Linked DNA regions of Exiguobacterium sibiricum 7-3. The protein of the gene in region 1 interacts with the protein of each later gene in a pairwise test. Links are inferred from orthologs where the notes say so. Each region holds a gene or a part of one and is shown in the gene's direction. Other genes may lie near its edges.

Region 1 (4,004 bases):
CGATCGCCATGATTCACTCACTTCTCTTTCATTTCGTCCTTTTTGTCCTTATCATCTTCCATGATGCCATGTGTCGCACTCTTGAACTCTTTTAACGTTTGACCGGCCGCGCGGCCGAGTTCCGGTAATTTCTTCGGTCCGAAGATGATGAGGGCGACGACACCGATCAAGGCGATGCTTGCCGGTCCAATACCAAGTGTTAACGGGATTAAGTTTTCCATTATGATTTCACTCCTTCAGCTGATTGCGAATAATGCTTCATGAAATAGACGAGCGACTGCAGCTCGATTGACAGATCGATGTGATGCACCCGGACATGGGCCGGTACATTCAACCGGGCCGGTGTAAAGTTCAGAATGCCGGTCACACCGTACTCAACTAACTCATCCGCCACTGACTGGGCGAACTGGGACGGTACCGTCAAGATGGCGACATCGACATGGTTCGCTTTGATTTGTTCTTTCATATCCGACACATGATAAATCGGAACGTCCTGCGTCGTCGTTCCGACCTTGTCTTCATCGGCGTCAAACGCGATGACGATACGAGTACTATTATTCTTTAAAAAGTTATAATTTGCAAACGCTGTTCCGAGATGTCCGACCCCGATTAAGGCGACATTCGTGACCTCGTCTTGGTTGAGTGTCTTTCGGAAAAATGTTAACAAATGTTGAACATTATAACCGTACCCTTTTTTCCCTAACGCCCCAAAGTAGGAAAAGTCACGACGGATCGTCGCGGAGTCGACTTTGACCGCTTCGCTGAGCTCTGCTGACGAGACGCGCAGCTTGCCGGAGTTATAGAGACTCTGGATAAAACGATAATATAACGGCAGTCGTTTCGCCGTTGCTTGTGGTATTTTTGTGTCTGGCCCATTCATACTGCAGTTCCCCCTTCGGCCACGTTCTGACGTGGCACCCAAATCAATGCAAAGAATTCTACTCCCCTTGATTGTAAACCACTTCACATAGAGTAACAAATATTATATTCGGCAGGATTTTTCGTGATAGACTAAAGGGTGGAAGGATGGATGGATATGATTCTCTTACAAGTAAACCAACTCTCAAAATCATTCGGCGTAGAGCCGATTTTAGACAATATTAAACTCGAAGTACAGGAACGGGACCGGATCGCCCTCGTCGGACGAAACGGTGCCGGAAAATCGACACTTTTAAAAATCATCGCCGGGGAGCTGTCACATGACTCGGGGGAGATCATGAAAAGCAAGGAAGTCCGGATTGGTTATCTCGCGCAGGACAGCGGACTCGAGTCGAACGAATCGATTTGGAACGAGATGCTGACCGTCTTTGAGCATCTGCAGGATCAGGAACGGGCGCTTCGCCGGATGGAAATCGAAATGGGCATGGAGCACATATTAAATGATCCGACTGCCTATGACCGTCTCCTGAAAACGTATGATCAAGCGCAACACGACTTCTCGGAAGCCGGCGGCTATCAGTTCGAAGCCAACATCCGCTCTGTCTTACACGGGATGCGTTTTTATCCGGACGATTATTCCCGCCGGATTCAGACGCTTTCTGGTGGACAGCGGACCCGGCTTGCCCTGGCGAAGATGTTGCTCCAGGCACCGGAACTGTTGATTCTCGATGAGCCGACCAACCACCTCGACATCGATACGTTGTCTTGGCTCGAAAGCTACTTATCCGGTTACCGTGGTGCCGTCTTGATCGTTTCCCACGACCGCTACTTCCTCGATCAAGTCGTCAACGTCGTCTATGAATTGTCCCGGAACGTGTCGCGGAAATTCACCGGCAACTATACGAAGTATCTCGAACAAAAAGCGGCACTGTACGAACAGGAAATGAAACAGTTCGAACAGCAACAGGAAGACATCGCGAAGATGCAGGACTTCATCCAGCGTAACATCGCCCGTGCGACGACGACGAAACGGGCGCAAAGTGTCCGCAAGCGTCTCGAAAAAGTCGACCGAATCGACCGTCCGGACGGTGACGAACGCAGTACGGTTCTGTCATTCCCGATTGAAAAGCAGAGCGGCAATGATGTCCTGCAGGTCAATCAACTCGCTGTCGGCTACGAAGAAGCCGTCTCGAAAAACATTACGTTCCGGCTGCAACGTGCGGAATCACTGGCGCTCGTCGGACCAAACGGAATAGGCAAGTCGACGTTACTGAAAGTGCTTGTCGGCCGTCTCAAACCGCTGTTCGGTGACTATCGTTTCGGTACCGGTGTCTCAATCGGCTACTACGATCAGGAGCAGGCGGAACTGAATGACCGCAACCGTGTCATCGATGAGATTTGGAACGAATGGCCGTTGATGCGCGAACAGGAAGTCCGGTCCGTTCTCGGGCAGTTCCTATTCAGCGGCGATGATGTCTTCAAGCTCGTCCATGAATTATCGGGCGGTGAACGCGGACGTCTGGCGCTCGCGAAGCTGAAGTTACGGAAAACGAATCTGCTTGTGCTGGATGAGCCGACGAACCACCTGGATCTTGATTCGAAAATGGTCCTCGAAAACGCACTCGTCGATTACGAAGGCACCTTGCTGTTCGTCTCCCACGACCGTTACTTCATCGACCGGGTTGCGACCCGCGTCATCGAGATGAGTACAGACGGTGTGACCGATTACCTCGGTGACTACTCGTATTATATGGAGAAAAAAGCCGAGAAGGAAGAAATCGCCCGTCTCGAAGCGGAAGAAGCGAAAGCAATCAAAGTCGCGTCGACAAAGACGATTGACAAGGAAGCCCAAAAAGAAGCACGTAAAAAGAAACAGCAACTCGAGCAGCTCGAACAAGAAATTGAACGGTTAGAAAACCGGTCGGTTGAAATCGAACAGTTGTTGTGCGAACCGGAAGTCTTTAATGATATTCCGAAAGCGACCGCCCTTTCGGCAGAGCGCGATCAGATTGATGTCGACTTGCTCGATTTGATGGAACAGTGGGAGTCGTTCCACTGATGCGCTCGAAAAGTTATCTGATCAATCTGATCCAAGGATTATTGTCCGGCGTCCTCTACTTCGTCCCGATGTATGCGGACTATGTCTCGGCTTTCATTCGTCCGGATGCGTTTAATGCCGTTTATCCATTGTTCATCTTAATTTCCTGTATGATTGGTCTTGTCATCCAAACGTGGAGCGGACTGTTCATCAGTTTATTGTCCGGTCTGATCTGCACGTTGTTGACGATTCAGTCGTTCGTCGAACTGAATGATCCGATGATCATCATGTATTACGGCGCTGTCTCACCACTGGTCGCCTTTTTGATCAGTTGTGTCGGAATCTGGGCGCTTGCCGTCCTGTTTTATCTGCTGGACGGTTTCCAGTACAGTAAACGCCATAACATGGAGTAAGCAACAAAAATAGACGAGGAAAGCGGATATCGAATCTGCTTTCCTCGTCTATTTGTATGGCGTTGTCTTATTTCGTAGGGCGGGCAATCGTGAAGATTTCACCAATCTTGGCATAATCATTTCCGGCGAGACGGGCAATTGCTTTTAAACCGTCCGCATCAATCCGGAACGACTCCTCGAGTTCATCTGCGACATGGTATCGAATGACTTCGCCGATCAATAAATCAGCTGCCTCCAGCTCAACGTGTTGTGTCAGCTTCAGTTCAAAGCGAACCTTCGCTTCCGCAACTGCCGGGACGTCAATCAAATCACTGTCGATCAGTGTCAGATTCGTCCGCTCCAGTTCACTTTCACCGTAAGCGAGCGGGGCTGCCGTTTCGTTGACCGCTTCGACGATCTCTTCACTGACGATATGGATGACATATTCTTGATTCAATAAGATGTTTTTAGCGGTGTCTTTTTCGCCCTGATCCGTCTTTTGAACGGCAATCAACAGTTGCGGCGGATGGCTCGAAGCGACGGTGAAGAACGAAAACGGGGCGGCATTGACCGTTCCGTCCGCTCCTTTCGTCGTGACAAAGGCAATCGGTCTCGGGATGATACTCCCGATCAACAATTTATAATTTTCTTTTGGACTGAGTGACTGTGCATCAAACTTCATCTTTTTACCCGCT
Region 2 (3,392 bases), 1.1 Mb from region 1 along the record:
CAGGAATGACCTTCAGGAAGGTCATTCCTGCTCTTTTTTGATGAAAACATCAGTTTTCGCCTAGAGATGTTTCAATCATAAAGAACACAGGGTACAGTCATAAGAAAAACTTATACATTTATGACTGAGAAATTGGGAATTCGAAACGCACTAACCTAAAAGAAGTAGTAATATAATAACTAAGGCAAACACTTTTGACATACAGGCCTTCGTTAAGAGTTGTGTTCGCACTGGAAGGAACATGACAATTACCGAATTTTTATGTCATACGATTTGAAAGCGCTAACAGGTAGAGAGCTGGAAAAGTACAGATTTTTTGTACAAAGGGTGAAATGAATGAAACGGGGGGAACCGTACATGGCAAGCCGGGAACAGGAAACATTTTATGGACCAAACCTTGGATACATCATTGAATTGTATGAACGCTTTTTAGAAGATGCTTCTTCTGTTGATGAAGAAACACGGGCCTATTTCGAGCAAAATGGTGCTCCGGTCGCAGAATCAGTGACTCAGCAACCGATCGAAACGGGAGATTTCGAAAAGTATTTGTCAGCGAGTCGCTTAGCGGATCAAATTCGAGCGAAAGGTCACCTTGCGGCTGACATCTATCCGCTGAAAGATCATCCGCGGGAAACAGAACTGCTCGAACTTCGTCAGTTCGGATTGACAGAAGCCGATTTACGCGGCATGCCGGTCACGCTCGTTTGTCCGGAGCCACCGGGACATCTGTCGGATGCCTATGAAGGGATCGAGCATTTAAAAGCCCAGTACACAGGGGCTGCGGCTGTTGAATTCCAACATGTCGACGATTTGGAAGAAAAGAAATGGTTACGCCAAAAAATTGAACAAGGTGCGTTGACGGCACGTTTATCAATTGAACAAAAAAAGCAGCTCTTTAAAAGATTGGCTGAGACGGAATTATTTGAAAAATACCTCCATAAGACGTATGTCGGACAGAAACGGTTCTCGATTGAAGGACTCGATGCGATGGTCCCATTGCTCGATACGATCGTTGGACATCTGATTGCGAATGGGTCGGAAACGATTAACATCGGAATGGCGCATCGGGGACGATTAAATGTCTTAGCGCACGTTTTAGGCAAACCGTATGAAATGATTTTTGCAGAATTCCAACACGCGCCAAACCATGACTTGGTTCCTTCGGAAGGTTCGATCGGGATCACATATGGTTGGACAGGGGACGTGAAATATCATTTAGGGTTGAACCGGAAAATGGAGCAACAATCGAGTAACGTCCGGATGACGCTTGCCAACAACCCGTCTCACCTCGAGTTCGTCGATCCTGTCGTTGAAGGATTCACACGGGCAGCGCAAGATGACCGTTCGCAAAAAGGGGCACCTCGTCAGGAGCAGGGAAAAGCCGCTGCCATCCTCATTCATGGAGATGCCGCCTTCCCGGGGCAAGGAATCGTCGCTGAAACGTTGAACCTGACGAATTTGAAAGGATATAACACAGGCGGAACGATTCATATCATTGCCAATAATACGATCGGCTTTACGACGGAACCGACGGATTCACGGTCGACCCGTTATTCAAGTGATTTGGCGAAAGGGTATGAAATTCCGATTTTCCACGTCAATGCAGATGAGCCGGAAAGTTGTTTAGCCGTAGCATTGCTTGCCAGCGAATACCGGGCGACATTCAACAAAGACGTCTTGATTGATTTGATCGGATACCGTCGTTTCGGACATAACGAGATGGACGAGCCGATGAATACCAACCCTGTACTCTATGATTTAATCCATAAGCATGATTCAGCACGTGTCTTATATGCGAAACAACTGGTTGAACAAGGGGATGTCTCAAAAGAAGATGTCACGACAATTGAAACGGACATCAATGACATGATGAAAGCGGCTCGTGAGAAGGTCCCGAATGTCGAAAAAGAGTACGGTGGAGTCATGCCGGATGTCGTCTTCAAGGGCGTTCCTCACGTCGAAACCGGTGTCGCAGTTGAAAAATTGACGGCTTACAACGAACAGTTGCTCGAATGGCCAAGTGGATTCAGTGTTTTCCATAAACTTGAAAAAGTGTTGAAACGCCGGACCGATGCGTTGACGACGAAAAACGGCATCGACTGGGGTCATGCGGAAACATTGGCATTTGCTTCGATTCTTTCCGATGGCACGCCGATTCGACTCAGTGGTCAAGATTCGGAGCGGGGGACGTTTGCACAACGAAACATCAATCTGAATGATGTGAAGACAGGCAAATCGTTTTCACCGATGCACAGCTTGACTTCAGCAACAGCATCGTTTGCCGTTTACAACAGTCCGTTATCAGAAGCGGGTGTTCTCGGATTCGAATACGGCTATAACGTCTTTGCACCGGAAACACTTGTTTTATGGGAAGCGCAGTACGGTGACTTTGCGAACTCCGGTCAAGTCATCTTTGATCAGTTCATCTCGGCAAGCCGTGCCAAATGGGGACAGACATCTGGACTTGTCATGCTGTTACCGCATGGTTATGAAGGACAAGGACCGGAGCATTCCAGTGCCCGTCTCGAACGTTTCTTGACACTGTCAGGTGAGAAGAACTGGACGGTCGCTAATGTCTCAAGTGCAGCCCAGTATTTCCATCTGCTTCGCCGTCAAGCTGCGATTCTTGGGAAAGAAGAAGTACGTCCGCTTGTCGTCATGACGCCGAAAAGCTTACTCCGTCATCCACTCGCAACCTCTGATTTATCCGAACTGACAGACGGTTCATTCAAACGAATCGTCGAACAAAACGGACTGGGACAATCACCGGAACAAGTTGAACGGATCGTCTTCTGTAGCGGTAAGGTCGCGATTGACTTAGCAGAAGCTGTCTCGAAATCAGACGATGATTTCAACTGGTTACACATCGTCCGGATTGAAGAAATCTATCCGTTCCCGGCTAAGCAGTTAAATGCTTTGCTCGAACGTTATCCGAACGTCAGTGAATTTGTCTGGGTTCAGGAAGAACCGAAAAACATGGGCGCTTGGACATACATCGAACCACGTCTTGAATCGGTTGCCATCAATGGGATTACAACTGTTCGTTACATCGGTCGTCGTCGACGTTCGAGTACGGCGGAAGGTGATCCGACTGGCCACAAAGTCGAACAAGCGCGGATTCTAACAGAAGCCTTGACACGAACGACAGTCGATCAACCAAGCACGTCGGCTACTTCCGAAACAAATGTCTAATCTAAAATCAAGTGGGGTCAAACACGAAAAGTCTTAGGGGGACGAATTAACATGGAAATCAAAGTGCCAGAACTTGCAGAATCGATTACAGAAGGTACAGTCGCATCATGGTTAAAACAACCAGGCGATCAGGTAGAAAAAGGGGAAGCCATCGTCGAACTGGAGACAGATAAAGTCAACATCGAAGTACCGTCAGACGA

Evidence for each region. Proteins that work in one complex are often made in the same cells at the same time.
Region 2: the proteins of P402_RS0102435 (region 1) and P402_RS0107765 interact in binary tests that used the Escherichia coli proteins (3 or more experiments, as listed by UniProt). The link is inferred for Exiguobacterium sibiricum 7-3 from one-to-one orthologs.

Annotation. Positions count from the first base shown.
Region 1 is NZ_KK211190.1:268,324-272,327, reverse strand. What follows is about bases 520-3,487. They hold P402_RS0102435 (ABC-F family ATP-binding cassette domain-containing protein), read left to right. Parts: upstream 520-1,036; coding sequence 1,037-2,938; downstream 2,939-3,487. Other genes in these bases: P402_RS0102425 (flavin reductase family protein), read right to left, coding at 3,398-3,487; P402_RS16690 (hypothetical protein), read left to right, coding at 2,938-3,330; P402_RS0102440 (redox-sensing transcriptional repressor Rex), read right to left, coding at 520-880. Outside these bases: twin-arginine translocase subunit TatC, read right to left, coding at 1-10; P402_RS0102445 (twin-arginine translocase TatA/TatE family subunit), read right to left, coding at 18-221; more of P402_RS0102440, read right to left, coding at 221-519; more of P402_RS0102425, read right to left, coding at 3,488-3,991. UniProt on the Escherichia coli protein: Genetic data indicate it may be involved in ribosome assembly or function.
Region 2 is NZ_KK211190.1:1,352,521-1,355,912, forward strand. It holds P402_RS0107765 (2-oxoglutarate dehydrogenase E1 component), read left to right. Parts: upstream 1-336; coding sequence 337-3,192; downstream 3,193-3,392. Other genes in the region: odhB (2-oxoglutarate dehydrogenase complex dihydrolipoyllysine-residue succinyltransferase), read left to right, coding at 3,244-3,392. UniProt on the Escherichia coli protein: E1 component of the 2-oxoglutarate dehydrogenase (OGDH) complex which catalyzes the decarboxylation of 2-oxoglutarate, the first step in the conversion of 2-oxoglutarate to succinyl-CoA and CO(2).